DNA from 3 places in the Mesorhizobium sp. WSM4850 genome. Region 3 is predicted to be linked to each of the others. Evidence: riboswitches for the same ligand, from Rfam matches in the RefSeq annotation. Region 3 holds a riboswitch; each other region holds the start of a gene.
What was found. Region 3 has a riboswitch for cobalamin ahead of AC0L2Z_RS05940 (DUF1636 family protein). Riboswitches for the same ligand answer to the same signal wherever they lie in the genome.

Region 1 (11,957 bases), on a different contig from region 3:
GCGGCGGGTCGTCTATCGAAACGGGATCGTTGGTGCTCAGGCGACCGTGCGGTACCGCTCGGCGGGATGTTCGTTCCGATAGTTCGGAAGCATGGCCTGGCGTGCGGCCTGAAGCGCGTCCCACTGCCCGGCATCAGGTAGCGGCGGGATGGTCACCAGCTCGCGGCGGTCGAAGCCGACCAGCGCCGCATCCACCAGATCGTCGACCTCCATCACGTTGGAAAGCGTGTTGACGTCGGCGCCGACATGTCCCCAGATCTCCGTTCGCGTCGTGGCGGGAAGCACGGCCTGGACGTAGACACCCTTCGGCGCGAGCTCGAGGCTGAGTCCCTGCGACAAAAACAGCACGAAGGCTTTTGTTGCGCCGTAGACCGTCATGCCGAACTCCGGCGCCAGGCCGACCACGGAGCCGATGTTGACGATCGCACCTTCGCCGGCCGCCGCAAGACGCGGGGCAATGGCGCTGGCAAGCCGCAGAAGCGCGGTCGTATTGAGCGCAACCAGCCGCGCTACGTCATCGGTGCTCTGCTCGATAAAACTTCCGCCGATGGCCGTTCCGGCATTGTTGAGGAGAATTCCGATGCTGGCGTCCTCGCGCAGCCTCGTCTCCACCGCTGCAAGCTCGGCAGGCTGCGTAAGATCCGCCTGGATGATATCGATCGCCACGCCGTTTTCCTGACTTAGACGGGCCGCCAAGGCCTCCATTCGTGCGTTGTCACGGGCAACCAGCACGAGGTCGTGCCCGCGGCGCGCAAAGCGCTCGGCATAGGCGGCTCCGATGCCGGTGGAGGCGCCGGTTATGAGGACTGACGGAATGGTCATGGCATTGCTCTTTTCGCTGATGGACTCTATATTCATGACGATCATCATGAATGCAGGTAAATATGATACCCATCATGTAAATGTCAACGGCGCCGGCGGAGGATTTTGAAATGAAGGTCAGTCGGGAACAGATGGCGGAGAACCGCCGCCGAATTCTGGATGTTGCCAGCCGGCTGTTTCGCGACAAGGGGTTCGACGCGGTCAGCGTGGCGGAGGTGATGAAAGCCGCTGGGCTCACCCATGGCGGCTTCTATGGCCATTTCAGCTCGAAGGACGACCTGATCGCCCAAACCCTTGCCCATGTCATCGCCGCAGACTCAAGCGGAGGGGGCGACCTTCGCGCCTATGCAGATGCCTATCTTTCGCCCCGGCATCGCGACAATGCCGCCGGTGGTTGCCCGACAGCGGGCCTTGTTGCGGACATCCGCCATCAGACCCCGGCTGCACGCTCGGCCATGACCGAAGGCCTTCGCTCGCAGATCGACCGTATCGGCAAGACGCTGCCGGAGTTGGATCCGGCAGACAGACGCCGCACAGCGATCGGATGCTGGGCAGCGATGGTGGGGGCAGTGATCCTCGCCCGGGCTATCGACGATCCCGCGCTTTCGGATGAAGTTCTGGAACAGACGCGTGCCTGGATCGATACCGGGATCAGCCAGGTGTCTGCCAGATAGCCGCCAGGAGCGCCCTTGAGCAATGCGGCTACCGGGGTGGTTGGGCGGCAAGCTTGGAGAATATCGCGCCGCAGCGCGCATCAGCGGGGTTCGCGGACGGCTAAGGCGGCAGCGAACGAGATTTCTGAACGCCTGCCCGGCAAAAGCCACTATTGCCGCTATGTCAGGCAGGCATGACGCTCACCGACACCGCCAATCAACCATCCCTAGAACCCCGCTCTGACGAAATGCGCCCGACGCCAAACAGGCGAATGCTGCTTAGAGCTGCCGGCCTTGCCGCACTGGCCGGGCTTGCCGCTTGCGCCACTGTGCTGCCCACCGGCGAAGGCGCCGGGGTCTCCGCCTCCGCCGTCGGCACGCTGGCGGGCATCCGCGCCTCAGCCGGCCTCGAACCGCTTGTTCCCGACCGTCAGCTCGAACAGGCAGCCCTGCAGCAGTCCGGCTATATGGCGCGCGGCGGCCGCATGACCCACTCGACCGGCTGGGGCAAGGGATTTGCTTTGCGCGTCAAGGGCAACGGCATTGCCGGTGCTGCCGCCGAAAACATCGCCGAGGGCCGTTTCGATCAGCAGAAGCTGTTCGACATCTGGATGCATTCGGCCGGCCACCGCCGCAACATGCTCGACCCGCGCTTCACCCGCTTCGGCCTGGCCTATGTGCGGGACGGCCGCGACAGCTCGCGGCGTTACTGGAGCCTTGTCCTGGGCAAATAGCAACGCGGGCACAGGGCAATCCGCGCTGGCGGCAATGCCGCCTTGGCTGAGGAGATCATGGTCGACCCGTCAATCCATGGGTTCGCCACTGAGCATTTTCTCGATGTCAGGGGCCGAAACCGGCTCGCTGAAATGATAGCCCTGCATTTCATCGCAGTTGTTCTTGCGCAAGAAGGCCACCTGATCGTCCGTCTCGACGCCCTCGGCAATGACCCTCAGATTCAAATTTTGACCCAATGATATTACGGCGCTGGCGACAGCCTGGTCGTTTTCGTCAGCAGCGATATCGTTGATGAACGACTTGTCGATTTTCAGCCGCGCCACTGGAAAGGTCTTGAGCGCACTGAGGCTGGAGTAGCCTGTTCCGAAATCGTCGATCGAGATCTGAACGCCCAGGTTTTGCAGCTGGTTCATCGTTGCGATCGCCAGGTCGATATCCTGCATGATCAGGCTTTCGGTCACCTCCAGCTCGAGATATCTGGCCTCCAGACCGCTGACTTTCAGGGCATCGGCGACGCGGCCGATCAGGTTCTTTTCCCTGAATTGCCGCGTCGACACATTCACGCAGACGGTCATCGGCGGCAGGCCGGCATCCTGCCATGCCTTGTTCTGCCGACAGGCCTCGTGCAGGACCCAATCGCCGATCGGCACGATCAGACTTGTCTCCTCGGCCGTCGGAATGAAGGCGTTCGGTGCCATCATGCCCCGCGTCGGATGATTCCAGCGAAGCAACGCTTCGACGGCAAAGACGAGGCCCGACCGAAGGTCGACCTGCGGCTGATAAAACAGCGTGAATTCCGAACGGGCCAGGGCGTTACGCAAGTCCTCCTGAAGCACGAATTTCTCATGCGCTCTGGTGTTGAATTCGGGAGCGTAGAACTGGAAATTGTCGCGGCCGAATTCCTTGGCGCGATACATGGCCGCATCGGCATTGGCCAGCAGCGTGTCGGGGTTGGTCCCATCCTTGGGGTAGCTGGCGATGCCGATACTGGCCGTCGCCCTCAGCCGATGTGCTCCGAGCTGAACCGGCTCTGCAATCGCCGCCCGAATTGCTTGCAGGGTCTCGGAGATGAGATCGACATTCGTCGGTTGATCGAACAGAACGACGACGAATTCGTCGCCACCAAGCCGCACGACCGTATCGGTCGCCCTTACGCGCTCGACGATACGGCCGGCTACGGTCTTCAACAGCTCGTCCCCGGCATTGTGGCCAAGCGTGTCATTGACGAGTTTGAAATTGTCCAGATCGATGAACACCACCGTCACCCAGCGATCGTATCGCTGCGCGTAGAGGATCGCCTGCGAAAGCCGGTCCTCGAGCAGAGCGCGATTGGGCAGTCCGGTCAGCACATCATGGTTGGCCATGAAGTGGATCCGATCTTCGGCCAGCTTGCGCTCGATGGCGATCCCGGCAATACGCGTCGTGAAATCGATGAGCCGGGTCTCGGCCGCGGTCGGCTCGCGCACGGTCGTCGAGTACATGGCAAAGGCGCCCAGCACAGCGCCCTGGTGCGACAGGATCGGGGTCGACCAGCACGAACGGTAGCCATAGGCCGCCGCCAATTCGCAGTGATCGTGCCAAAGCGGGTCGTGCATGATGTCCGCGACAATGACTGGCTCGCGCCGGTAGGCAGCGGTTCCGCAGGATCCCATTTTGGGGCCGACGGCGATCCCGTCGATGGCGCTCGTATAGGCCTTTGCCAAGCTCGGCGCGGCGCCGTGCCGCAAGTGGCTGCCATCCTTGTCGAGCAACAGGACGGAACCGAATATCCCCGTCAACTGAGACTCGGCGAGGCGCATGAGGCAGTCGAGCACATCTTCGAGCGGGGCGCTCGTCGCGATCATTTCCAGTATCTGCGCCTGCCCGTCTCGAAGGGTGTCCGCTTGCTTGCGGGCGGTGATGTCGTGGGCGATGCCGACCAGACCGAAGATATCGTTTTGAACATTGCGCAACGGCACCTTCGTCGACGAAAACCATTTGCCGGCGCCTGACGCATCGACAACGAACTCTTCCTCATCGATCATCGGCTGTCCGCTGCGCAGCACGCCTTGCTCGATGGCGCGAAACTTCTGCGCAAGGTCGGGGGCATGAAGATCGGAATCGGTCAAACCGATCATGTCACTGGTTTTGGCCTTGCCGCTGTCGGAAGCAATGGCCCTGTTGGCGACGACGAAGCGGCTTTCGGTGTCCTTCACCCACAGGTAGTCGGGCACCCAGTCGATCAGCGTTTGCAGCGAGATGCGCTCGTCGACGATCAGGCGATTGGCGGTGAGTTCCGTTATGTCCTCATGCGTGGCCACCCATCCGCCGTCAGGCATCGGCTGATGGCAGATCTGAATTGTCCGGCCGTCGGTGAGATTGGCGGTCCAGTTTCTCAGGGTCGTGCCCGAATTGACCGCTCGGGCGAATGCGAGATAAGCGTCGCTGGCCATCGCGGATGTCCCGGCAGCGATGCGGCGTTCGACGATTTCGCCCAGCGTCCGGCCGGGGCGCAAGTGTTCGGGCGCGATGCGGTAAATTTCCGCATAGCGGCGGTTGCACAGGATCAGCCGTTCAGCGGCGTCGAAAAAGCAGATGCCTTGCGAGATGTTGTCGATCGCCGTCTCGAATCGCAGCGCCTGTTGCTCGAGTGTTGCGATCGTAGCCCTGAGTTCGCGCTCGAGCGTCTCGTACGAGGAGCCCGCCAGTTTCGCCAGCGTGGCAAGCTCGGTCGATTCGGGCGCCTGGGCGGCTTGCCTCGATGATTTCGTGACCAAACACAGTTCCTCCGGTTCGGCGCCTGGCGCAAAGCAAGGAAAGCTCGCTGCAAGCTAAGCGACCGCATAGTGGTCCAGATATACTAATGGCATGTGAACCGGGTCGATGCCGGGGCATGGCGCAGTTCTTGCCTTCTCCCCTTGTGGGAGAAGGTGGATCGGCGCGCAGCGCCGAGACGGTTGAGGGTGCTGGCCGGAGCGCTGTCGGTTCCAAGCTGGAGCACCCCTCATCCGGCCGCTTCGCGGCCACCTTCTCCCACAAGGGGGCCCACAAGGGGAGAAGGTGGAGCCAATCTCGTGCAGGCCCATCGCACATGATGGCCGATCCTGCCGGTGAAAATCTCGACGGGCGGTTCGGCGCGCTGCGCCGGTCCCAGAGGTCAGTCCAAAGACTCGGCATTGTGCCAGAAGCCGGCAAGTGTGCATGGCAGCCCATCATGAACGATTGCGAATGAGCATGGTGACCACGAAGAAAGCGCCGACCGAACTGGTGATGATGCCGATCGGCAGTTCCTGCGGCGGCAGCAGCGTGCGCGCCAGAAGGTCACTTGCTAGCAGCAGCACCGCTCCGAAGAGGGCGCAGCTTGCAATCAGGCGCAGATGCAACGGGCCGGCCAGGGGCCGGGACAGATGCGGGATCATCAGCCCGACGAAACCGATGACACCTACGACCGAGACCAGGATCGCCGTCGAGAAGGCAGCGACGAGAAACGCCGTCCTGCGCATCCGCACAACCGGCACGCCGAGGCTTTCGGCAGCATTCTCGCCGGCCAGGAAGGCGTCGAGCTTGCGATGGTTCCACAGGCCATAAGCAAGAATGGTGCACGCGCCAAGAGCAGCCAGCCCGACATTGTCCCATCGCGCTAGGCCGAGCCCGCCCATGGTCCAGAACAAAACCGAGTGAGCGGCGCGCTGGTCTCCGGCGAAGACGAGATAGTTGGTCAGGGCGATGAACATGAACGAGACGGCAAGCCCGGCCAGTATCAGCCGTTCGGGGCCTTGCCCCCTCACCCGCGAAACCAGCAAAAGCACGATGCCGGCGGCCAAAATGCCGCCGGTGAAGGCGGCAACCGGCAACGTCCAGATGCCGAAACGGTCGCCAAAAATGGTGATGACGGAAACAGCGCCGGCCGCGGCACCGGAGGACAGCCCGAACAGGAATGGATCGGCGAGATCGTTTCGGGTTACCGTCTGCAGCAGCGCGCCGATGACGCCCAGCCCTGCGCCGACACAGATCGCCATGATGGTGCGCGGCAGCCTGAGATCGACGACAATCTTGGCAACCGGGATCTTGGCGACCGGGATATTGCCGACTGAGCCGGGCACGAGGTCTCCGTCCAGCCCGGCCGCATGTCCGAGCGCAGCAATCACGTCGCTCAACCCTATGACTGTCGATCCATAGGCGATCGACAGCAGAGCAAGAGCGGCGATTGCTGCCGCTCCTGCTGCCATGGCCAATTCGAACGCCCTGTGGCGCAAGCTCAGAAGGCTTCCGGGTGCATCGCGCTGGCGATCTTGCCGATCGCCTCGATGTTAGCAGGTCCGGGCGTCAGCTCGGCATAGCGCAGCGCGACGAAGCGCTCGCTCCTGACCGCATCGGTCTCCTTCATTGCCGGATGGACTTTGAGGAAGTCGAGCAGTTTCCTGTAACCGCCGCCGTCCTGGTAGTCGAGCAGGATCAGGAACTGCGGATTGCGGGAAGCGACCGTTTCCCAGTCCGTGTTGCCCCAGTTCGTCTGCATGTCGGCCATGATGTTGTCGCCGCCGGCAGCGGCGATCATGGCGCTGGGGATCGCGAACTTGCCTGATGTGAAGGGTTTGTCTTCGCCGGAGTCGTAGAGAAACACCCGCGTCCGCTCGCGGTCGCCGGCCTTTGCCGTGATATCGGCGAGTTGCGCTTTCCAGCCTGAAACGAGTTTTTCCGCCTTGGCTTGCTTGCCGAAAATCCTGCCCAGCTTTTCGATGTCGCCGTAGAGCAGGTCCATCGAGGCGGCGGGGCGGTTGTTGTCGAGATGGACGCAGCTTTCCGTCAGCACCAGCGTCTTGACGCCGTGCGGCGCCAGCGTATCTGGCGTTACCTCGCCGCCCGGCTTCATACCGTAATACCAGCCGGCGAAGAAGAAATCGGGCTCGACCGCGACCAGGTTTTCGAGCGCCGGGTATTTCGGCGCAAGTTCAGGGATCGCGCCCTGCTTGGCCTTGAATTCCGGACCGACCTTGTACCATCCGGTGATGCCGGTCAGGCCGACGATCGACGGTTGCAGCCCCAGCGCGAAGGCCATCTCGGCCATGTTCATATCCTGGATGACGGCACGCTTCGGCGCGGCGTCGAACGTCAGCGGCGTACCGCAGCTGTCGACTGTTACCGGGAAAGCGAAGGCGGTCTGGGCAAGCAGCAGAGAGGCAAAAGACAGTGCGAGGCGTTTCACGGATGTTGCTCCTTGGTTAGATCAGAAGAGGCACGGTTCGGGACTTCGAACACCGTGAGTTCGCGGTCTTCGGTCGGATGGCGCAGCCGAAGCACGTCGACGCCGAAAATCTCGCGGATCAACTGCTTGGTCAGCGCCTCGCGCGGACCGGCGAGTGCCTGCAGCCGGGCCTCGTTCATCACCGCGACCCTGGTGGCAAATGGCGTGACCAGCGACAGATCATGCAGCACCGCCACGACGGTCATGCCAAGCTGCGATACGAGTTCGAGAAGTTCGCTGCGGGCGCGCGGATCGAGATGATTGGTCGGTTCATCGAGGAACAGGATTTTCGGCTCCTGGGCGATGGCGCGCGCCAACTGGGCGCGTTGCCGCTCACCACCCGACAGCGAGCCGATCGTGCGGCCGAGCAGCGGCAGCAGGCCAGTTCTGCGAAGCGCTTCGACGACGACGTCGCGTTGCTCGCTCCTGCGTCGCCAGCCGGCATGCGGGACCCGCCCAAGTCCGACGTAGTCGATCACGGCAAGCCGCGGATCGGGCTGATCGGTCTGGCCGACGACCGCCATGTGCAGCGCCCGCTCGGCGGCCGGAAATGTCTCCAGCCGGCGTCCGGAAAATCTCACACCTCCCGCGCTCGGACGCAGCGTGCCGCATAGCATGCGCAGCAGCGTCGTCTTGCCGGCGCCGTTGGGACCGATGATGGCGAGGCGGTCTCCCGCCGCGACGGAAAGGCTGACCGCACTGACCAGGCGCTGGCCATTCGCCGTGGCGCTCAGTTCACGCGCTTCAAGAAGAGGCTGGCAGGCATCCAACTTACCGTCACTTTCTCAAATGGCGACGGAAGGAAGCTGGACCGGCCGACAAGACCGATGTCCACGTCTCCTCCCGGCACACCCCGTCCGGTCAACTCGTGCGATGGCAGGTCTCCTGGCTCGCGGGTCCTTGCGCCATCCTGCCTTCCCAGCCTTGGCCAGTGGCATTTCGGATTTTGCTCGCCGCTTACAGTTGCGGGGGCAGCCACGGCCTCGATCCGAAGATCTCACCGTGTTCCCTTTTCACCCCTCGCCTTTCGGCTTGGGGACCATCAGTCAGCCACCCTAGTTTTCCGCCAATCCCAGCGCAATAAATTTCCGGGTTCCGGAGTGCCCCGCGAGCAATGGTCTTGTCAGAACGAGCATACCGAATCTCGTAATGTAATAACGTTACTACTTAAAAGACAACGCCTGCGCCTGTCAACCCCTTCGCCCAACGCTTTCGGCTTGCCGATCACCGTCGCATTGCGCGGTGCGCAATTTCGATCAAACTGCCTCCACCAGTAAGCGATACCATGACCTGGCCAATGCGCAGTCCCACAGCGAGGAGCCATATGAACCCGACCGAGAAAGCGCTGTGGTTCGTCGAAAGCCATCTGCCGGAGGCCATCTCGCTCGACGATGTCGCCAACAGCAGCGGCGTGTCGCGCTTTCACGTGACGCGGGCTTTCGGTGCGGCGACCGGACGTTCGGTGATGGGCTACCTGCGTTCTCGCCGCCTGACCGAGGCGGCGCGCAGGCTCGCCGCCGGCGCACCGGACATCCTCTCGGTCGCGCTCGACGCCGGCTATGCCTCGCATGAGGCTTTCACCCGTGCCTTCCGCGACCAGTTCGGCACCACGCCGGAACTGGTGCGCGCGCAAGGCTCGCTCAAAAACCTCGATCTCGTGGAGCCGATCCTGATGGACCAGTCCTTCCTCACCAATCTCGAGCCGCCGCGTTTCGAAACCAGCCGGCCGTTCCTCATCGCCGGTCTCGGCGAGCGCTACAGCTGCGAAACCAGCGCCGGCATCCCGATGCAGTGGCAGCGGTTCGGCCCCTATATCGGCAACATTCCAGGCGAGGTCGGCGACGTCGCCTATGGCGTCTGCGTCAACGGCGACGATGCAGGCAATTTCGACTATATCGCCGGCGTCGAGGTGTCCGATTTTTCGGACCTGCCGAAGGAGTTTTCGCGCGTACGCGTGCCGATGCAGAAATACGCCGTGTTCGCCCATCGTGGCCACATCTCGACCATCCGCCGCACGGTCAACACGATCTGGAACAAATGGCTGCCGGCCTCCGGGCACAAGATTGCCGACGCGCCCGAATTCGAGCGCTACGGCCCCGAATTCGATCCGCGCAGCGGCAATGGCGGGCTGGAAGTCTGGATACCGGTCGGGTGAGGAAGGGCCAGTTTTCAACTTGTGTTGGAGACTAGTGTCGAGGCGCTCCGCCTTATCTTGCCTACTCCCCTTGTCCCACAAGGGGAGTAGGGAAAGACGCTACAACTCCAGGTTCCAGTTCTGGCCGACCAGATCCTTGCCGAAGGCGTGGTGGCGTTCCTGATTGGCCAGCTTGAACCCGGCCGCCTCGTAGATGCGGCGCGCTGAGGTGAGCACGTCGTTGGTCCACAGCGTCAATTTCTTGTAGCCCTTGGCACGGGCAAAGCGGATGCATTCCTCGACCAGCCGCCTGCCGATGCCGAGACCGCGCGCCGAGGGTTCGACGTAGAGCAGGCGCAGCTTCGCCACCGCGTCCGACTGGCGCACGACGAAGACCGAGCCGACGACTTCCCCTTCCCGCTCGGCGATCCAGCTGCGTTCCCATTTCGGATCGTAGGATTTGGCGAAAGCGCCGAGGATTTCGGCGACCAGCGCCTCATAAGTTTCGTCCCAGCCATATTCCTGCGCGTAGAGCAGGCCCTGGCGATGGATGATCCAGCCGATGTCGCCGACCTGCAAGGACCGCAGCATGTAAAGGACCTTGGGCTCTGCACTCTCGCCCAGTAGATGCTGCACCGTCTGCATCGCCTTGACCAGCCTGTCCTGTTCCGGTGCGGAAAGCCGCTCGAGCAGGGCCGCGACCTGATCGTGCGAACCCTGGTTCAGCGGCGCGAACGCCGCTCTTCCCGCCGGCGTCAGCGCAATCGACGAGCGCCGCGCATCGGCTCGCGTCGCCACGCGCTCGACCAGACCACGCTCCTCGAATTTTTTCAGCAACCGGCTGAGATAGCCGGGGTCGAGACCGAGATCGCGCGCAAGATCGGTGGCGGTCAGGCCATCGCGATGCGCCAGTTCATAGAGCACCCGAGCCTCGGTCAGCGAGAAGGCGCTTTTCAGCAGCCCTTCATCGAGCAGCCCGATCTGGCGGGTGTAGAAGCGGTTGAAGCCCCGCACCGCATCGATCCGCTCCCTGCCGGGTTGATGATGAATCGTCATGGCATCTCCTGCCAGCACAAGATCAACCATTTAGTTGACTTAGTCAAGTATCAGTTCGAAGCAGGCTGCGGCTGTCGATCAGCTCACTCAGCGCCTTGACTCTCGCCAGCCACCGGCTTATCTCACCGCCACGTTAGCACTCGCCATTGGTGAGTGCTAAGCGTAGGTCCGGCGCCGCCGGGCTTATAGGTTTGTCCGGCGCCGCCGGACGGAGGAACTATTCTCACCATTCTCACCGAGGAATAAAAAATGGCAAAGTCGAAGTTCCGCCCGCTTCATGACCGCGTGGTCGTACGCCGGGTTGAATCCGAATCCAAGACTGCCGGCGGGATCATCATCCCCGACACGGCGAAGGAAAAGCCGCAGGAAGGCGAGATCATCGCCGTTGGTTCCGGCGCCCGCGACGAAGCCGGCAAGCTCGTCCCGCTGGACGTCAAGGCCGGCGATCGCATCCTGTTCGGCAAGTGGTCGGGCACCGAAGTCAAGCTCAATGGCGAAGACCTTCTGATCATGAAGGAATCCGACATCATGGGCATCATCGGCTGAATATCGGCCTCACCATCACTTAAATCCCAGGGCTCAATTCAAGCCCCTGCCAGGAGCTAAAAATGGCTGCCAAAGACGTAAAATTTTCTCGCGATGCCCGTGAGCGCATGCTGCGCGGCGTCAACATCCTCGCCGACGCAGTGAAGGTCACGCTCGGCCCCAAGGGCCGCAACGTGGTCCTCGACAAGTCGTTCGGCGCACCGCGCATCACCAAGGACGGCGTCACCGTCGCCAAGGAAATCGAACTTTCCGACAAGTTCGAGAACATGGGCGCGCAGATGGTCCGCGAAGTTGCTTCGAAGACCAACGACATCGCCGGCGACGGCACCACGACCGCGACCGTTCTGGCGCAGTCGATCGTCCAGGAAGGCCACAAGGCGGTTGCCGCCGGCATGAACCCGATGGACCTGAAGCGCGGCATCGACCTCGCGGTCAGCGACGTCGTCTCGACGCTGATCAAGAACGCCAAGAAGATCAAGACCTCGGAAGAGGTTGCCCAGGTCGGCACCATCGCCGGCAATGGCGATGCTTCGGTCGGCTCGATGATCGCCGAAGCGATGCAGAAGGTCGGCAATGAGGGCGTCATCACGGTCGAGGAAGCCAAGACCGCCGAGACCGAACTCGAAGTCGTCGAAGGCATGCAGTTCGACCGCGGCTATCTCTCGCCCTACTTCGTCACCAACGCCGACAAGATGGTTGCGGATCTGGAAGACGCCTACATCCTTCTCCACGAGAAGAAGCTCTCCAACCTGCAGGCCATGCTGCCGATCCTCGAGGCTGTCGTGCA
Region 2 (7,577 bases), on a different contig from region 3:
TCATGCGCCTAAAGGCCGCGGCTCATCTTGATCGACTTCGAATCCTGGGACTTTGTGCGCATGCGGACCTGACCGTCTGCGAGCTGGCAGAAGTTCTGAGTCTGTCTCGCGAGCACGTGGTCGCACACGTGCGCCAGCTCGCCAGAGCCGGCTTTCTTCTCGGCAACGAACAGCGCCCCTGGCCTTCGTACCACCTCGAAGCAGGAGGCTCGGACGGCGGCTTGGTTCAATTGTTGGTTGATCTCCTGCCCCACGGCGATGGCCATCACAGACAAGACCTACAGCGCCTGGAGGCGATACAGGGCGCGCGGTCCAAGGTGGCCGCCTGCTTGTCCTGAAACTTAGTCCCAATGGAGCGCGAAGCTGATATGGACAATTCGACTGGCGGCGCCATCGCGGAGCTTGACACTTGCGAGTGGCCTCACCTGGCTGTCGCAGATTCTCGCGTTCACGAGCTGCTTTTAAGACAGGAGCGCCAGGAGCGGACGACCCTCAAACTTATCGCCTCCGAGAACTTCGCGTCCTCGGCGGTGCTGGAAGCGACCGGGTCTATTTTCACCAACAAGTATGCCGAGGGATATCCCGGCGCGCGCTACTACGCCGGAAACGAGATTGTCGATGAGCTTGAGAACCTCGCCATCGAGCGATTGAAGGCGCTATTCGGCTGTGAACACGCCAACGTGCAGCCTTATTCCGGCTCGCCGGCCAATCAGGCTGTCTGTCGAGCGCTGTTGTGTCCGGGAGACAAGATGATGGGCTTGACCCTCCCCGGCGGCGGGCATCTGACGCACGGTTGGGCCGTCAACTTCTCTGGCACTGACTATCAGCGAGTTCCGTACGGGCTGCACGAAAAGACGCAGCAGATTGACCATGACCGCTTGCGCGAGACGGCCAAACGCGAACGACCGAAGCTCATTTGGGTCGGCGGAACTGCTTATCCGCGCATCTTTGACTATGAGGCAATGGCCGACATTGCTTCGGAGGTGAACTCCTATCTGGTAGCCGACATCGCCCACATCAGCGGCCTCATTGTCGCAGGAGCGCATCCGAATCCCGTTGGCCATTGCGATGTTGTCACCAGCACCTCTCACAAATCGATCCGCGGCCCCCGCGGTGGCTTCATCTTGTCAAGGAATGAAGACCGCTATCAGGCGCTCTACCATTCCAAGAGCAAACACAATCTGGCCAAACGCATAGACCGTGCCGTGTTCCCTCTCCTCCAGGGCGGACCGCACATGAATACGATTGCCGCGCTAGCTGTCGCTCTGCACGAAGCAGGGAATGCATCCTTCCGTGTGTACGGTCAGCAGATCGTCAACAACGCCAAGGCTCTGGCCCAGGCCCTTCTGGAGCGAGGTTATGAACTCGTCACGGGGGGCACTGACAATCACATGCTGATCCTTGATCTTCGGGACCGGCCGCTGTCTGGGAAAGCCTATGCCGAGCGTCTGTCGCAAGCAGGTATCATTACGAATTTCAACATGGTGCCGGGGGACCGGCGCCATCCCGCGCTCACCAGCGGCATTCGGTTAGGCACGCCAGCAGTGACGTCTGTGGGCATGCGCGAGGCGGAAATGCTGCAGATTGCCGCTTTCATCGACCTGGTTTGCCGCCAGCCCGATGATTCGGACGTCCATGCCCGCGTGCGCAGAGACGTTGCCGACTTCTGCGCTGCGTTCGACGTGCCGGGCATCTCCGACAGGTAAGACGGCCTGATCAACTGTCACATCTATTTCCAACGTTTGAAGCGAGGAAATCCCATGACCAGAAAATTCGTGTTCTCTTCCGAATCCGTCGGCGCTGGACATCCCGACAAGATGGCCGACAATATCTCAGATGGCGTGCTCGATGCGATCCTTCGCAAGGATCCCAAGGCTCGCGTTGCTTGTGAAGCGTTGGTGAAATCAGGGATGGTCGTTCTGGCTGGCGAGATCACCAGCCACGCGCAGATCGACTACAGCCAAGTTGCCCGCGATATCATTTTGGACATTGGATATGACGACGATGCGATCGGCTTTGACGGCCGGCGTTGCGCCGTGATCTTGGCCTTGACCGAGCAGTCGCCTGACATCAGCCAGGGCGTCGACGAGGGACGAGGGCAAGATCTCGAGCATGGAGCGGGGGATCAGGGCCTCATGTTCGGGTACGCGTGCAACGAGACCGAAACATTGATGCCGTTGCCAATCCAACTTGCTCACGAGTTGACAAAAAAACAGGCAGAGGTGCGCCAAACCGGACGCCTTGGCTGGCTTCGCCCGGACGTTAAATCACAGGTATCCGTCCGTTATGAGGGTTTGCGCCCGGTAGCGCTTGATACCATAGTCCTGTCGACGCAGCATGACGAGGAGGTCTCACAAGCCACGGTCCGCGAAGGCGTCATTGAGGAGATCATAAGGCCGGTCTTGCCCCACGACTTGGATACGACGGGGATAAGGTTCCTGGTCAATCCAACAGGCCGGTTCGTGGTCGGTGGGCCGCGCGGCGATTGCGGTCTCACCGGACGCAAGATCATCGTCGATTCCTACGGCGGTATGGGGCGTCACGGCGGCGGTGCCTTTTCGGGCAAGGACCCGTCCAAGGTTGATCGGTCGGCCGCCTATGCGGCGCGGTACGTCGCAAAAAACGTCGTTGCCAGCGGACTGGCGGAGGTGTGCGAGGTTCAGCTTGCTTACGCGATCGGTGTGGCCGCGCCGGTCTCTATCCTCGTCAATACATTCGGAACCGCAAAGATTGATGAAAAAAGGATCGAGCGCGCCGTCCTTGAGCTTTTCGATCTCCGGCCGAAAGGCATCATCAAGGCGCTTGATCTCTTACGGCCGATTTACCGCAAGACCGCGACATACGGACACTTCGGCCGCGAAGAGCCGGAGTTCACCTGGGAAAAGACGGACAGAGCTGACGACCTGTTGCGTGAGGCAGGACCGGCAGCTGCGTGATGCGCGGGTATTGGATGCGTCGGCATAGGGCGACCCATTCCACACTCGCCAAAAACACGCCGGCCCCGGCGTGGCGAGAAGCCGGCTCGGCTTTTTGGCGGAGACACTGATGTCGAAATATGACGTGCTTTGTATCGGTAATGCCATCGTCGACATCATCGCGCAGTGCGACGAGGCATTCCTCGAGACCAACGGCATCATCAAGGGCGCGATGAACCTCATCGACACAAGGCGCGCCGAGCTGCTCTACAGCCGCATGGGTCCGGCGATCGAGGCGTCCGGCGGCAGTGCCGGCAACACGGCGGCCGGCGTCGCCAGCTTCGGCGGCCGCGCCGCTTTCTTCGGCAAGGTCTCCAACGATGCGCTGGGCGAAATCTACGCCCACGACATCCACGCGCAGGGCGTCGCCTTCGACACCAGGCCGCTCAAGGGCGAGCCGCCGACGGCGCGCTCGATGATCTTCGTCACCCCTGACGGCGAGCGCTCGATGAACACCTATCTCGGCGCCTGCGTCGAGCTCGGGCCGGAGGATGTCGAGGCCGACAAGGCCTCTGGCGCCAAGGTCACCTATTTCGAAGGCTATCTGTGGGATCCGCCGCGCGCCAAGGAAGCAATCCGCCAGACGGCGATGCTGGCGCACGCGGCAGGCCGCGAAGTGTCGATGACCCTGTCGGATTCGTTTTGCGTCGATCGCTACCGAGACGAGTTCCTCGAACTGATGCGTTCGGGCACGGTCGATATCGTCTTTGCCAACAGCCACGAGATCAAGTCACTCTACCAGACATCGTCGTTTGACGAGGCGCTGGCGCAGATCCGCAAGGATTGCCGTATCGCCGCCGTGACCCGCTCGGAAAAAGGTTCGGTGATCGTGCGCGGGGACGAGACCGTGGTCATCAAGGCGACCGCCATCAAGGAACTGGTCGACACCACGGGTGCCGGCGATCTCTATGCCGCCGGCTTCCTGCATGGATACACGCAAGGCCGCGACCTGCAGACCTGCGGCGACCTTGGCTCACTGGCGGCCGGATTGGTGATCCAGCAGATCGGCCCCAGGCCACGGCAGAATCTGCGACGAGAGGCTGAGCAGGCGGGGTTGCTGTAGGGGGCATTTCCGCGAAGTGCTGCCCACCTTCCCGTTGTGCAGGCTGTCCAGACAAGCGCGTGTAAATCGAAATGTCGCGTGCCTGCGTGAAGGATGGCGGTTTTTCTCCAAATTTCAATTTTGCAGGCTTAGGAACGTTGTCGCACTTCGGGCCAGTACTGCCGCCCGATCATGAATGGCCAACACGAGCCATTTTTGACGAAGTCGTTTTGAGACGGGATCGTACAAAAGGCAGATTGCCCGAGGGGCGAGCCACAGTCTGCACACAGCGGAGAGTCGCGCAGAAGGGCTCAGCTCGACGGCGACATGAGACTTGCAAACACGCCGCAGGCGAACAATTCACATAAGCACATAAACATTTCTTTATACGGCATTGACAGCAATGCGAGCGGCTGCGATCGTCTGCGGGTCGTGGTTCTCCGCAAGGTGTTGCCGTAGCGGAGCTAAGAGGGAAGCCGGTGCAATGCCGGCGCTGCCCCCGCAACGTAAGCGGCGAGCCAACCCACCAATGTCACTGGGGCGAACTGCCCCGGGAAGACGGGGCAGAGGCTGTGACCCGCGAGCCAGGAGACCTGCCACGGCGAACAACGTCCACGGGCGGGGTGTCTGGTGGCCGCGGCAGCTCGGCGTTGATGCCGGCCTGCTAACGCCTTCCTTGGCCCCGCCCCAACCATCGGGGTATGGAATGAATGTCTCCCAGCAAGTTCCCATAGCAACGCTTGGCGTGCCGCGTATCGGTCGCCGGCGAGAACTGAAATTCGCGCTCGAAAGCTACTGGTCCGGAAAATCTTCTGCTGCCAACCTTCTGGCGACGGCGAAGGCACTGCGTGCCGCCAGCTGGAGCGAGCAGCGCGACCGCGGCGTGTCGAAAATCCCGTCGAACGATTTCTCACTGTATGACCATGTGCTCGACACCGCAGCAATGGTCGGCGCCGTGCCAGCTCGTTACGGCTGGACGGGCGGCGAGGTCCCGCTCGACATCTACTTCGCGATGGCGCGCGGGACGCAAGGCGATAGCGCGGGTTGCGGACGGGCCGGTCACGGGCATGCAGTTCAGGGGCAGCGCGTAACCGCGATGGAAATGACCAAATGGTTCGACACCAACTACCACTACATCGTGCCGGAGCTGGGCGACGATCAGACCTTCGCCCTCTCGTCGACGAAACCAGTCGATCACTTTCTGGAGGCAAAAGAGCTCGGCACCCATACACGCCCGGTCATCCTTGGACCGGTGACCTTCCTGAAGCTGGCGAAGTCTCCCGACCAGGGCTTCAATCCCATAGCGCTCCTGCCGCGCCTACTGCCCGTCTACGAGCAACTCCTGCAGAGGCTGGAGCTCTCGGGGGCCGACTGGGTTCAGATTGATGAGCCGGCGCTTGTGCTCGACCTTAGCCCGAACGAACGAGCTGCCTTCGAATTCACCTACGGGCAGCTGTCGAAAGCCGCGCCCAAGTTGAAAATTATGCTGGCTGCCTATTTCGGGCCGCTGGGAAACAATCTGGCGACCGCGCTTTCGCTGGGCCTGGCGGGCCTGCATCTCGACCTCGTGCGCGCTCCCGAGCAGTTGGAGACGGTTGGTCGGCTTGCACCGAAGGATCTGGTGCTGTCACTTGGCCTGATCGACGGCCGCAATGTCTGGCGCGCGAACCTGTCTGCAATTCTCGACCGCATCAAGCCGGTCATTGCCGGCTGGCCGCTGGACCGCGTCGAAATTGCGCCTTCCTGCTCGATGCTTCATGTGCCGATGGACCTGCGGATGGAGACCGCGCTCGATGTAGACGTTCGTTCGTGGCTGGCATTCGCCGCCCAGAAGACTGAAGAGCTGCTCGTGCTGGCCCAAGCCTTGTCCGAAGGCAGGGAGGGTGTAGCAGGCGCGCTGAAGGCTTATGAAGAGGCGGCCGCCGCGCGCGCAATGTTGACAAAAGTCCATGATCCGCTCGTCCGCGGGCGTGTTAGCAGCATTGACGGCGTGATGAAGCAACGAAAGAGCGCATTTGCCAAGCGCTCCAAAGTCCAGGCTGACGCGCTCGGCCTGCCGCCGTTCCCGACGACGACCATCGGGTCCTTCCCGCAGACGCCCGAGGTGCGCAGGGCACGCTCCGCTCATGCGAAGGGCCGGCTGAGCTATATCGACTACCAGGCCTTTCTGAAGAAGGAGACCGAGGCGGCGGTCCTTTGGCAGGAGGAGATCGGGCTGGACGTGCTGGTACATGGCGAGTTCGAACGCAACGATATGGTGCAGCATTTCGGCGAGCAGTTGTCCGGCCTCGCCTTCACCCAGCATGGCTGGGTGCAAAGTTACGGCTCGCGGCTCGTGCGCCCTCCCATCATCTTCGGCGACGTATCGCGGCCCAATCCGATGACGGTCTTCTGGTGGCAATTTGCCCAATCGCTGACGAAAAAGCCGGTGAAGGGCATGCTCACTGGCCCAGTGACGATTCTTAACTGGTCTTTTGTGCGCGACGACGTACCCCGCGCCGAGGTCTGCCGCCAGATCGCACTCGCCATCCGCGATGAAGTGGCCGACCTCGAAAAAGCTGGCGCAAGGGTGATCCAGATCGATGAGGCCGCGTTTCGCGAAGGCTTGCCCCTGCGGAAGTCCGACTGGAAACATTATCTGGGCTGGGCTGTCGAATGCTTCCGGCTCGCCTCGACGGGTGTAGAGGACGCGACCCAAATTCACACCCACATGTGCTATTCGGAGTTCAATGAGATCATTGACTCGATCGCTGAACTGGACGCGGACGTAATTTCGATTGAGACGTCGCGCTCCAAAATGGAACTGTTAGACGCCTTCACGAAGTCCAAATATCCGAATGACATCGGTCCTGGCGTCTACGACATTCACTCACCACGTGTCCCGGAAGTCGGCGAGATTTTACATCTCGCCCAACTTGCCCGCGCGCGACTGTTGGACGGCCAACTGTGGGTGAATCCGGATTGTGGCCTCAAAACAAGGAAATGGGAGGAGGTCCGGCCTGCCCTCATGAACATGGTCGCTGCCGCATGCGCGCTGCGGGAGAAAGAGCGGGCGCAGGTCGCTGGGCCACTGTGACCGGCAAACATGTGACCAGCGGGCTTCGCAGACAATTTCAAAGCAGAAAGGACGACATCGAAAAGCCGCGCACAGGTCGGTCGACGCGCGCGAGTCCCCACCCTTGTCGTCCAGCCGAAGGTCCGCTCGACGGCCCAGCGGCGGGCAGGATCCGGGAAGCGCTTCTGGTCCGAAGGACGGATGACTTCGACCACGAAATGGAGGAAGGCGGCTTTTGTCCGTGAGCTTCAGCCTCTCATAACGCCAGCGGTCAACAGACACGAGGGGCCAAAGCTGGCGGTCTCGCCTGAGCACCGGCATCATCGAGATATCGGCGGCGAGATCGACCATCGAGAGCATCGGTATCGAGGGAATGCGTCGCATGTGGCGGACAATCGACAAAATAGCCATACCGCCCAGCCGCAAGCTGCGACCATTACTCATCGCTTGAATTGAAACTTGGCTGCATCTGGCATGGGGTTTGCTCCGCTTCTGCTGAGGTTCG
Region 3 (11,957 bases):
ACCCACTCGCGCTCGGCCTTCTTCCAAGACGCGACTTGCGCGTAGGTGAAGATACCAAGCGAATGCAGGATGCCTTCGATCTTCGGGTCGACGCCCGAGATCAGCTTGAGATCGTCGACCAGCGCCGGCCTCGCGATGCTGGCCGGACGGTTCTTGTCCTCGAGCGAAGGCTTGCCCATCTTGGCATTGCCCGTCTTGGCATTGCCCGTCTTGGCATTGGTCGGCTTGGCACTGGTCGGCTTGGCATTGGTCGTCTTCGCGGCGGCCGTCTTACCGGCAGCGCCGAGCTGCGTGCCCTTGGCTTCCGGCGCCTTGAAAGCAGCCGCTGGCTCAGCCTTGACTATCGGACCGCTGCGCTGTTTCAAAACCTTTTCGACTTCCGGCGCGGCCTTGTTGGCGTTGGCCGCCGAATGCCGCGGCGCTCTGACGCTCGCCGCCTTTTCCGTATCCGGTGCGACCTTTGCCGGAGAAGGCGTCTCCAGCGCCGGGCTGGTTTCGGGCGCATCGGTCTTCGGCTTGCTGGCCTTCGACGGCGCAACGGGGCCGGCCGATGCCTGGGCCAGAGCCGCTGGCGCCGCGACAATTGCCGCTGGCGCTGCCTCCCTGGCGGCCTTGGCGGCTGCCTTGGCGTCCTTGTCGCGGGTCGTCTTCAGGATTGCCTTTTCGCTCTTCAGCGTCGTCAGGCCGGTGATTGGCTCGGAGGTGATGCGGCCGTTCTGCGGCCCCGGCGTCACCGAGGCGCCCTTGCCGGCATCATAGAGGTCGATGATCTCGGCAAGCCGCTCCGGCGTCAGATCCTCGAACGTATCCTTGAAAATCATCACCATCGGCGCGTTGACGCAGGCGCCAAGGCATTCGACCTCTTCCCACGACAGCGTGCCCTTGTCGTTGGTGTGGAACTGGTCGTGATGGATTTTCGATCGGCACAAATCCATCAGCGCTTCCGAGCCGCGCAGCATGCAGGGCGTGGTGCCGCAGACCTGGATATGCGCGCGGGTGCCGACCGGATTGAGCTGGTACTGGGTGTAGAAGGTCGCGACTTCGAGCCCTCTGATGTAGGGCATGCCGAGCATGTCGGAGATCGTCTCGATCGCCGCCTTGGTCACCCAGCCTTCCTGCTCCTGCGCCAGCATCAGCAACGGGATGATCGCCGACTGCTCGCGGCCCTTCGGATATTTGTTGATCCATTGCTTCGCCGCTGCCGCATTCGCCCGGTTGAAGGCGAAGGAGGCTGGCTGGAGGCTGGCTTCTGCGAGACGGCGGACTGACATGGAGTTTCGCTTTATTTGTTTCTTACTGAATCGAGCTGGAGACGCGATAGCAGTTCTCGGATTGCCCTAACACGCACACAAACTCTTCTTTCCCGCGCTTCAGGCGGATGTATTCGTCATAACGATCGCCAACCCAGGAGACACAATAGGGCCGTGGCCGGCTGGGCACCTGGGCAACGAACGAATCCAGCTGGCACTGCGGGAAGGAATGAAGAACAATCCCTTCATCCATCGGTGCATGTCGCTCGAACGTGCGCCCCATCAATAAGTCACCTTCCGCAACCAGCTCAAACCCAATCTTCAGCAGGTCTCGTGACAGCAGCCGACCATCGGGGCCCCAAGCAGGAACTTGGGCCGCCATTGTCAGGACCGCTGCGGTGACAAGCGCGTTCATTGCTACCGGTCCACCTCACCAAACACGATGTCGAGGGAGCCGAGAACGGCGGTGACATCGGCCAGCATGTGGCCGCGGCACAAAAAATCCATGGCCTGCAGATGCGCGAATCCGGGCGCGCGCAGCTTGCAGCGATAGGGCTTGTTGGTGCCGTCCGAGACGAGATAGACGCCGAACTCGCCTTTTGGGGCTTCGACGGCCGCATAGACCTCGCCGGCCGGCACGCGGTACCCCTCGGTGTAGAGCTTGAAGTGATGGATCAGCGCTTCCATCGAGCGCTTCATCGCCGCGCGCTTCGGCGGCACCACCTTGCCGTCGAGGTTCGACACCGGCCCGCTGCCTTCCTTGCCGAGCAGCAGGTCGACGCACTGGCGCATGATTTTCGCCGACTGGCGCATCTCTTCCATGCGCACGAGATAACGGTCGTAGCAGTCGCCGTTCTTGCCGATCGGAATGTCGAAATCCATCTCGGCATAGCATTCATAGGGCTGCGACTTGCGCAGATCCCAGGCGACGCCGGATCCACGCACCATGACGCCGGAAAAGCCCCAGGCCCAAGCGTCGGCCAGCGAGACGATGCCGATGTCGACGTTGCGCTGCTTGAAGATGCGGTTGCCGGTCAGCAGTGCGTCGAGGTCGTCGAGCGATTTCAGGAACGGATCGATCCAGTTGCCGATGTCCTCGACCAGCTGCTGCGGCAGGTCCTGGTGGACGCCGCCGGGCCGGAAATAGGCTGCATGCATGCGCGAACCGCTGGCCCGCTCATAGAACACCATGAGCTTTTCGCGCTCGACAAAACCCCACAGCGGCGGCGTCAGCGCGCCGACATCCATTGCCTGCGTCGTCACATTGAGAATGTGCGACATGATGCGGCCGATCTCGCAATAGAGCACGCGGATCAATTGGCCGCGCTTCGGCACCTCGATGCCGAGCAGCCGCTCGGCGGCAAGCGCGAAGGCATGCTCCTGGTTCATCGGAGCGCAATAGTCGAGCCGGTCGAGATAGGGCACAGCTTGCAGATAGGTTTTGGCTTCGATCAGCTTTTCAGTGCCGCGATGCAAAAGCCCGATATGCGGATCGACGCGATCGACGACTTCGCCGTCGAGTTCTAGCACAAGACGCAAAACACCATGCGCCGCCGGATGTTGCGGGCCGAAATTGATGTTGAAGTTGCGGACGGAAGTTTCAGCCATTTTGGCGTCTCAATTCGTCTTGGCTTTTTCGTCGCCTGGAAGGACGTAATCCGTCCCCTCCCAAGGGCTGAGAAAATCGAAATTGCGGAATTCCTGTTTCAATTCCACCGGCTCGTAGATGACCCGCTTGGCTTCGTCGTCGTAGCGCACCTCGACGAAACCGGTCAGCGGGAAATCCTTGCGCAGCGGATGACCTTCGAAGCCGTAGTCCGTCAGGATCCTGCGCAAATCGGGATGGCCCGAAAACAGCACGCCATAGAGATCGTAGGTCTCGCGTTCGAACCAGTCGGCGCCGGGATAAACGCCGGTGATCGATGGCACCACCGTCTCCTCGTCGGCCTGGACCTTGATGCGGATGCGAATATTCTGCTTCGGCGACAGCAGGTGATAGACGACGTCGAAGCGCTTGGCCCGCGACGGATAATCGGCGCCGCAAACGTCGATGATCGAGATGAACTGGCATTTTGGATCGTCGCGCAGGAAGCTCACCACCTCGATCAGATCGTGCGGCTCGAGCGAGATCGTGAGTTCGCCATAGGCAAGCACCGCATCGCCGATCCGGCCGCTCAGCTTCTCGCCGAGATAGGTCGAGAGTTCATTCAGGCTCATCATCGCGCTCACCGCTCGATCGTGCCGGTGCGGCGGATCTTCTTTTGCAACAGAAGGATGCCGTAGAGCAGCGCTTCCGCACTCGGCGGACACCCGGGCACATAGATGTCGACCGGCACGACGCGATCGCAGCCGCGCACCACCGAATAGGAATAGTGGTAGTAGCCGCCGCCATTGGCGCAGGAGCCCATCGAGATGACGTAGCGCGGCTCCGGCATCTGGTCGTAGACCTTGCGCAGCGCCGGCGCCATCTTGTTGGTCAGCGTGCCGGCGACGATCATGATGTCGGACTGGCGCGGCGAGGCGCGCGGCGCAACGCCGAACCTCTCCGAGTCATAGCGCGGCATCGAGGTGTGGATCATCTCGACCGCACAGCAGGCAAGACCGAAGGTCATGAACATCAGCGAGCCGCTGCGCGCCCAGGTGATCAGCGCCTCGGTCGAGGTGACGAGAAAGCCCTTGTCGGCAAGCTCGTCGTTGATCTCGAGGAAGAAGGGATCATTCGCCCCCACCGGCTTTCCGGTGCTGGGGTCGAGAATGCCTTTTGGCTTCGGCGCGACGAGCGTGCCGGAATTGTCGCTCAATCCCATTCCAGCGCTCCTTTCTTCCATTCATAGGCAAAGCCGATGGTCAGCACCGCCAAAAACACCATCATCGACCAGAAACCGAGCATGCCGATCTGGCTGAAAGACACTGCCCACGGAAACAGGAAGGCCACTTCCAGATCGAAGATGATGAACAGGATCGACACCAGGTAGAAGCGGATGTCGAACTTCATGCGGGCATCGTCAAAGGAGTTGAAGCCGCATTCATAGGCGGAAAGCTTTTCCGGATCGGGATTGCGGTAGGCCACCAGAAAGGGTGCGGCAAGCAGCGCCAGGCCGACGACCAGCGCCACGCCGATGAACAGGACGATGGGCAGGTACGAACTCAACAATGCGTTCATGCTGCAGCTTTCCGTTGGCGGCCAATCCACTCTGATTACAGCACCGGACCCACTTGCGGAAGCGTGACAGTTTAACCACTGAACCGTTTTAGGGGGCGCTATGCTGCAACGCGGCGAGGGTTAGCGCAGGGCTTTCGGCGAAGCAAGTCAAACCTTGTTCAAAACACGGTGCTCGACGGCATATCCGGATAAACTGGTCCAATCCGCTCCTGTTGATTTCCTTCGCTTTTTACTCCACTTTTCTCTCCTGACATAGATGCCGCCGGAACCCTGCTAGCATGGTGCGGAATCATCTCTCCCACCTTTGGTCGAACGCCGACAGAGTGCCGTCTGCATGAAGGAAAAAATCTCGCTCGCCATGGCCCGGCGCATCGCGCTTGCCGCACAGGGGTTTGCCGATCCTCGCCCTAACGGCTCGCCCGATCGCCGCCATCTGGCCCGTGTGCTTGGCCGGACCGGTCTGCTGCAGATCGATTCCGTCAGCGCGGTGGTGCGTGCCCATTATATGCCGCTCTATTCGCGGCTTGGCCCCTACCCGCTCGCCCTGCTCGACAACGCCGCCGTGACGCGCAAGCGCAAAGTCTTCGAATATTGGGCGCACGAAGCCTCCTTTCTGCCGGTCGAGACCTATCCGCTGATGCGCTGGCGCATGGAACGGGCCGAACGTGGCGAGGAAATGTATAGCGGGCTGGCCAAGTGGGGCCGCGAGCGCGCCGCCTACATTGAAGACATTTATCGCGAGGTCGTCGAACGCGGCCCGATCGCCGCTTCCGCCCTGGAAGGCCAGAAAGGCTCCGGCGGCTGGTGGGGCTGGAGCGACGCCAAGCACGCTTTCGAATGGCTGTTCTGGGCCGGCCGCATCACCACGGCGTCACGTCGTGGCTTCGAGCGGCTTTATGATCTGCCGCAGCGCGTGCTGCCGCCGGAAATACTTGCCCTGCCGGTGCCCTCACCTGAGGATGCGCACCGCGAATTGCTGCGCATCTCCGCCCGCGCCCACGGCGTCGCGACAGCAGGCGACCTGCGCGACTATTTTCGCCTCTCTCCCGCTGACATCAAAGGCCGCATCGAGGAACTGGTCGACGCCGGCGACCTCTTGCCGGTGACCGTCGAAGGCTGGAGCAAGCCAGCCTATCTTCACAGGGATGCCCGTTTTCCGCGCAAGATCGAGGCGCGCGCCTTGCTCGCTCCGTTCGATCCGGTTGTCTTCGAGCGAGCACGTACGGAAAGACTGTTCGACTTCCGCTATCGCATCGAGATCTACACCCCGGCCGAAAAACGCCAGTACGGCTATTATGTGCTGCCGTTCCTGCTCGGCGAAAGGATCGTGGCGCGCATCGACGTCAAGGCCGACCGCCCGGCCGGCGTGCTGCGCGTCCATGCCGCCTATGCCGAGCCCGGCGCGCCGCCGCAAACCGCCGCCGAACTTTTTGAGGAAGTGAAGCTGATGCAGGGCTGGCTCGGCTTGGAACGCATCGAGGTGACGCCGGCGGGGGATTTGGGCCAGGCGCTGGCGGAAGTCGCGGTTTCGTAAGGGATTGCCGATGTCGGCGCCGCCCCTCACCTGCCTGCCGGCATCCTCTCCCCGTATAGAGACGGGGAGAGGGACGCTGTCATCGATGGTTTCGCCAATCGCCAGCGTTGCAGGAGGGGGCGCCGCCGTTGCGGCCAGTTCTTTCTCCCCGTCACTATACGGGGAGAAATGCCCGGCAGGGCAATGAGGGGCAGCGCCGACATCCAAAATTGCTCTGAAGCGTTTCCATCGCCGTGTCGGAAGCATGCGTTGACACGACTGCCTCCACAAGCCTAAATCCGGTTCAGACGGTCTCCTCTCGGCAAAGGGAGGAGCCAAGAGGGAATGCGGTGCGAAATCTCGATTTCAAATCCGCGGCTGTCCCCGCAACTGTAAGCGACGAGCCAAGGCCGATAACCACTGGGAAAAATCCCGGGAAGGCGGCACGAAGGCGATGACCCGCGAGCCAGGAGACCTGCCGTCTAGGACTTAAGAATCCGATCGCCTGGCGGGTTTTCCGGGCAAGGAGCCTGATTTGGAACGCGACAGCAGTTTTTCGGCTGAGACAGCGGGCGTATTGTCCGGCGATGATGATGCTCTGGCCGACGTCACCGTGATCGTCTGCACCTCCTGCCGTGACGAGACCGGCTCCGACGGCCATCCTCGCGCCGGCGAATTGTTGGCCGAAGACACGCGCCGCGCCGCCTCTGGCGAAAACATCCGTATCCGCAGCGTCGAATGCCTCGGCAACTGCAAGCGCCGCCTCAGCGCCGCTATCCTGCGCGACGGCTGCTGGAGCTATGTCTTTGGCGACCTGACCGCGACCAGCGGCGCCGATCTCATCACCGGCGCAAAACTCTTCGCCACCTCGACCGACGGCCTCATGCCATGGCGCGGCCGCCCCGATTGCCTGAAGCGCGGCCTCGTTGCCCGCATCCCTCCCCTCGACCTTTTGAAGGACCAGATATGACCACTTCCGTCTCGCGCGTGCCCTGCACCGTCGTCACCGGCTTCCTCGGCGCCGGCAAGACGACGCTGATCCGCCATCTGCTCGAAAACGCTGGCGGCAAGCGGCTGGCCATCATAGTCAACGAGTTCGGCGACATCGGCATCGATGGCGAGATTCTTAAGGGATGCGGCATCGACACCTGCCCTGAGGAAAACATCGTTGAGCTGGCCAATGGCTGCATCTGCTGCACCGTCGCCGACGATTTCGTCCCGGCGCTCGACCAGATCCTGTCGCTGACGCCCAGGGTCGACCATATCCTGATCGAAACCTCCGGGCTGGCCCTGCCCAAGCCGCTGGTCCAGGCCTTCCAGTGGCCGACGGTGAAGAGCCGGGTGACGGTCGACGGCGTCATTGCCGTGGTCGACGGACCGGCGCTGGCCGAAGGCCGCGTTGCCAACGACATGGACGCCCTGCAGGCGCAGCGCGCGCAGGACGAGACGCTCGACCACGACGATCCGGTCGAGGAGGTGTTCGAGGACCAGCTCGCCTGCGCCGACCTGATCATATTGTCGAAGAGCGACCTGATGGACGCCGCCGGCTCGGCCCGCGCCAATGCCGTCATCGGCAAGCACGCCGCCCGCGCGGTGAAGATCGTGCCGGCCTCGCAGGGCAAGGTCGATCCCTCCGTGCTGCTCGGCCTCGGCCTTGCCGTCGAGGACGACATCGAGAACCGCAAGACCCACCACGATGACGAGCTCGATCACGAGCATGACGATTTTGACTCGTTCGTCATCGACATTCCGTCGATTGCCAATCCCGAAGAGCTGGCTTTGCGTGTCGCCACGGCGGCGGAAGAAGAAAACGTACTGCGCGTAAAAGGCTTCGTCGAGGTCGGCGGCAAGCCGATGCGGCTGTTGCTGCAGGCAGTCGGGCCGCGCGTCAACCACTATTACGACCGCGCCTGGACCGCCGCCGACGATCGCCGCTCCCGCCTCGTCGTCATCGGCCTGAAAGGGCTGAACCGCCCGGCGATCGAGCGTATCCTCGCCGGCTGACCTCAGGCACGAGCCGCGATGCACATCCTCACCACCACATCCGCCTCGCTCGACGATCTTGCCGAGCCTGTCGATCTCAGGCAGACGCCTGCGGATGTCGTGGCGCTGTCCTTCACCGACAGCGATCTGGCCGGGCTGGCGGCGGCGTGGCAGGCGGACGCGGATCGCCTGCCGTCGATGCGGTTGGCCGCCTTGCGCGATCTGCGCCATCCGATGTCTGTCGATCTGTGGATCGACAGCGTCGCCCGGCACGCCAAGGTTGTTCTGGTTCGCATCCTCGGCGGCTACGACTGGTGGCGCTACGGCTGCGATCAGCTCGCCTCGACCGCCCGCGCGCACGGCATAAAACTGGCGCTGCTGCCCGGCGAATGCCGCGACGAGGATCTGCGACTGATCGAATGCTCGACGCTGCCGCGGCAAGAACTCGACGGCCTGCTCGGCTATTTTCGCGAAGGCGGCCCGGAGAATATGACGGCGCTGGTGCATCGGCTGGTAGGTCTCGCCGGATCAGATGTGGCGGTCGCGGAGCCGGTTGTCGTGCCGAAGGCGGGCTACTATCAACCGGGACGCGGTGTCATAGAGCGCGACGTCCCCCTACCCCTCGAGGGGAGGGTCCGGCCGCAGGCCGGGGGTGGGGTCGCCTGTGAAGTGCGCCAACGCTCTGAAGTGCGCCAACAGCAAAAAACGTCGAGCACTGCCGCAACGACCCCACTTGGCCCTGCGGGCCACCCTCCCCTCGAGGGGGAGGGGGACGTCGTGCCCATCCTCTTCTACCGCTCGATTCTGCTCGCCGCCGATGTCGCGCCGATCGATGCGCTTTTTGAAGCGCTGCGGCAGCGCGGCATGGCCCCCGTGCCGATCTTCGTCTCCAGCCTCAAGGACCCGGCCTCGCTCGCCTTTGTCGAAACCGCGCTTGCCACGCTGAAGCCGGCCGCCATCATCACAGCGACGGCCTTCGCCTCGGGTGCTGAGCCCGGCGTCGATACCCTGTTCGACCGCGCCGGCGTTCCTGTCTTCCAGGTCATCGTCGCGACGACACGCCGCGATATCTGGCAAGACAACCAGCGCGGCCTGGCGCCCGCCGACCTCGCCATGCATGTCGTCCTGCCGGAACTCGACGGCCGCATCCTTGCTGGCGCCGTTTCCTTCAAGGGCGAAAGCGAGGTCGATCCGGCACTGGCCTTCCGCGCCTTCGCCAACCGGCCGGAGCCGGACCGCGTCGCGCAGGTGGCGAACCGTGTCGAGGCGTTCGTGCGCCTGCAGCGCACGCCGCGCGAAAAACGCAAGCTCGCCATCCTGATCCCCGACTATCCGAGCGCGCCAGGCCGCACCGGCTACGCCGTCGGCCTCGACGTGCCGTCCAGCGTACTGGCGATGCTGCACGACCTGAGCGAACAGGGCTACGTCGTTGAAGGGATTCCGCAAACGCCGCGTGCGTTGCTGGAGATGCTGGAGTGTGGTGGCGAAGGGTTGAGGTTGGAGGAGTATCTGACCTTCTCGAAGGAATTGCCTGCTGAGGCAATGGCTGTGGTAGAGGCCGCATGGGGGAATGCTGAAGATGAGACAGGTTGGTGCGAGGCACCCCCCTCTATCCTGCCGGGCATGTCCGGCAGGATAGAGGGGGGGGTTCAAGCGCCCGCTTCGGCAAATTTACCCTTCCGCGCCGCCACCTTCGGCAACATCACCGTTGCGCTCGCCCCTGACCGCGGGCGTTCAGTCGACCGTCGCGCCGACTATCACGACCCGACGCTGCCGCCGCGCCATGCGCTGATCGCCTTTGGCCTGTGGCTGCGCAAGGCGCTCGATGTCCATGCCCTCGTCCATGTCGGCGCCCATGGCACGCTGGAATGGCTGCCCGGCAAGACCGTGGCGCTGAGCGAAACCTGTTTTCCCGAGATCGTCACCGGTCCCCTGCCCGTCGTCTATCCATTCATCGTCTCCAACCCGGGAGAGGCAGCTCAGGCCAAGCGGCGTATCGCCGCCGTCACCCTCGGCCATTTGCCGCCGCCGCTGACCGGCGCCGGGCTGGACAAAAACCAGCAGCAGCTCGAGCGGCTGGTCGACGAATATGCCCAGGCTGACGGGCTCGACCGCCGCCGCCGCGACCGCCTGGCGAAGCTGATTGTAGAAACCGCTGAAAAGACCGGTCTCGCCTCCGAGGCCGGCGTCGCCGGAACCGACGCGCCCGACGAAGCGCTGCGCCGCATCGACGCCTGGCTCTGCGACCTCAAGGATTTCGCCATCAAGGACGGCCTGCACATCTTTGGCCGCTCAGCCGAGGGCGAGACCGATCCGCTGCGCCAGCAAAGTCCGGCGGCCGAGAAGTCAGCGCTGATCGCGGCCCTCGACGGCCGCCATGTCGCTGCCGGGCCGGCCGGCGCACCGGCGCGTGGCCGGCGCGATGTGCTGCCGACCGGCCGCAACCTGTTCACATCAGATCCACGCACCATGCCGACGCCGACATCCTTCGATCTCGGCAGGGCGGCCTCCGACGAGGTCCTGCGCAGCTACATGCAATCGCATGGCGACTGGCCGCGCTCGCTGGTTATCGACCTCTGGGGCTCGGCCTCGCTGCGCACCGGCGGCGAGGAAATCGCACAAGGCCTGGCGCTGATGGGCTGCCGGCCGCAATGGGATGGCGCCACCGGCCGCGTCACCGGCATCGAGGTGCTGACGCCGGCCACCCTTGGCCGCCCGCGCGTCGATGTCACCTGGCGCATCTCAGGCCTGTTCCGCGACATGTTCCCGACCCAGATCGCGCTGATCGATGCCGCCGCTAACGCCGTCGCCGCCCGCGACGAGGACGCGATGGAAAACCCGCTTGCGGCAAAAACCCGCGCCGACGGCAAGGTCAGCCCGCGCATTTTCGGTACCTCGCCAGGCACCTACGGCGCCGGTGTCGAGGCGTTGCTGTCGAGCGGCGACTGGGCGGCGCGCGAAGAAATCGGTCGCGCCTATCTCGACGCCACCTCGCATGCCTATGGCGGCGCCGAGGGCGAAGCGATTTCAGCGCCCGGCGCGTTCGAGGGCCGCGTCGCCGAGGCCGACCTCCTCGTCCATACCGGAGACGACCCCGGCCGCGACATTTTGGAAGGCTCTGCCGACGTCGCCTTCATCGGCGGTTTTTCGGCAGCGCTTGCAGCGCTTGGCAAGAACGCCGACGTCATCGTCCTCGACACCACGGATCCGCAAAAGCCGAAGCCGCGCTCGCTTGGAGAAGCCGTATCTCGGGTGGTTCGCGCCCGCGCCGTCAACCCGCGCTTCATTGCCGGCCAGATGCGGCACGGGCCGCGCGGCGCTTCGGAATTCGCCGAGACAGTCGACCGTCTCGTCGGTTTCGCCGAGACCACCCATGCCGTATCGGGCGCGCTGATCGAGGCCGTGCACGAAGCCTATCTCGGCGATCCCGTGGTGCGCGCCTTTATCCTGCGCGAAAATCCGGCGGCCGCGAAAATCATCGCCGAGCGTTTCTTGTCGGCGCGGCGGCGCGGTCTCTGGCACCCGCTGCGCAATTCGATCGACGACGATCTTGCGGCATTGATCGCCGAAGCCCAAGGGGTGGCGGCATGAACGCCTTCTCACGTCGCGGCTCCTGCCCCGCTTTGTCCGCGCCGATGCAAACCGGCGACGGGCTTCTGGTGCGGCTCAACCCGATGGCTGGAGGACTCTCGCCGAAGTCCTTGATCGGGCTCGGTGAATCCGCCTTGCGGCACGGCAACGGCATCATGGAAGTAACCGCGCGTGGCAACCTGCAGATCCGCGGCCTGATGCCGGCCAGCGCCCGGCTGCTGGCGGCGGAGGTCGACGCGCTCGGCATCGCCGTGCGCACCGGCGTGCCGGTCGAGACCGGACCGCTGTCCGGGCTGGATCCGCAAGAGATCGCCGACCCACGCCCGCTCGCGGAGCGCATTCGGGCAGCGATTGCTGAAGCCGGGCTGGCACAGCGCCTTGGCCCGAAGGTTTCGGTGATCGTCGACGGCGGTGGACAGTTGGCTATGGATGTGGTGACAGCCGATGTGCGGCTGGC

Region 1: another riboswitch for cobalamin. It lies ahead of AC0L2Z_RS16705 (ABC transporter ATP-binding protein); the one in region 3 lies ahead of AC0L2Z_RS05940 (DUF1636 family protein).
Region 2: another riboswitch for cobalamin. It lies ahead of metE (5-methyltetrahydropteroyltriglutamate--homocysteine S-methyltransferase); the one in region 3 lies ahead of AC0L2Z_RS05940 (DUF1636 family protein).

What each region holds. Positions count from the first base shown of each region.
Region 1 is NZ_JBVVPV010000015.1:64,917-76,873, reverse strand. Features, by position in the region: gene AC0L2Z_RS16735 (SDR family NAD(P)-dependent oxidoreductase) at 37-822, opposite strand; gene AC0L2Z_RS16730 (TetR/AcrR family transcriptional regulator) at 933-1,496, shown strand; gene AC0L2Z_RS16725 (CAP domain-containing protein) at 1,724-2,209, shown strand; gene AC0L2Z_RS16720 (EAL domain-containing protein) at 2,279-4,966, opposite strand; gene AC0L2Z_RS16715 (FecCD family ABC transporter permease) at 5,402-6,418, opposite strand; gene AC0L2Z_RS16710 (ABC transporter substrate-binding protein) at 6,448-7,395, opposite strand; gene AC0L2Z_RS16705 (ABC transporter ATP-binding protein) at 7,392-8,204, opposite strand; cobalamin riboswitch at 8,293-8,493, opposite strand; gene AC0L2Z_RS16700 (AraC family transcriptional regulator) at 8,759-9,589, shown strand; gene AC0L2Z_RS16695 (bifunctional helix-turn-helix transcriptional regulator/GNAT family N-acetyltransferase) at 9,689-10,624, opposite strand; gene groES (co-chaperone GroES) at 10,874-11,170, shown strand; gene groL (chaperonin GroEL) at 11,233-11,957, shown strand, end outside.
Region 2 is NZ_JBVVPV010000042.1:54,937-62,513, forward strand. Features, by position in the region: gene AC0L2Z_RS28395 (ArsR/SmtB family transcription factor) at 1-338, shown strand, start outside; gene AC0L2Z_RS28400 (serine hydroxymethyltransferase) at 369-1,706, shown strand; gene metK (methionine adenosyltransferase) at 1,761-2,936, shown strand; gene AC0L2Z_RS28410 (adenosine kinase) at 3,046-4,038, shown strand; cobalamin riboswitch at 4,434-4,632, shown strand; gene metE (5-methyltetrahydropteroyltriglutamate--homocysteine S-methyltransferase) at 4,748-7,093, shown strand.
Region 3 is NZ_JBVVPV010000003.1:412-12,368, reverse strand. Features, by position in the region: gene nuoE (NADH-quinone oxidoreductase subunit NuoE) at 1-1,271, opposite strand, end outside; gene AC0L2Z_RS05970 (hypothetical protein) at 1,294-1,665, opposite strand; gene AC0L2Z_RS05965 (NADH-quinone oxidoreductase subunit D) at 1,668-2,858, opposite strand; gene AC0L2Z_RS05960 (NADH-quinone oxidoreductase subunit C) at 2,868-3,470, opposite strand; gene AC0L2Z_RS05955 (NuoB/complex I 20 kDa subunit family protein) at 3,476-4,057, opposite strand; gene AC0L2Z_RS05950 (NADH-quinone oxidoreductase subunit A) at 4,048-4,413, opposite strand; gene AC0L2Z_RS05945 (winged helix-turn-helix domain-containing protein) at 4,748-5,947, shown strand; cobalamin riboswitch at 6,219-6,423, shown strand; gene AC0L2Z_RS05940 (DUF1636 family protein) at 6,462-6,896, shown strand; gene cobW (cobalamin biosynthesis protein CobW) at 6,893-7,930, shown strand; gene cobN (cobaltochelatase subunit CobN) at 7,949-11,500, shown strand; partial or broken gene cobG (precorrin-3B synthase) at 11,497-11,957, shown strand, end outside.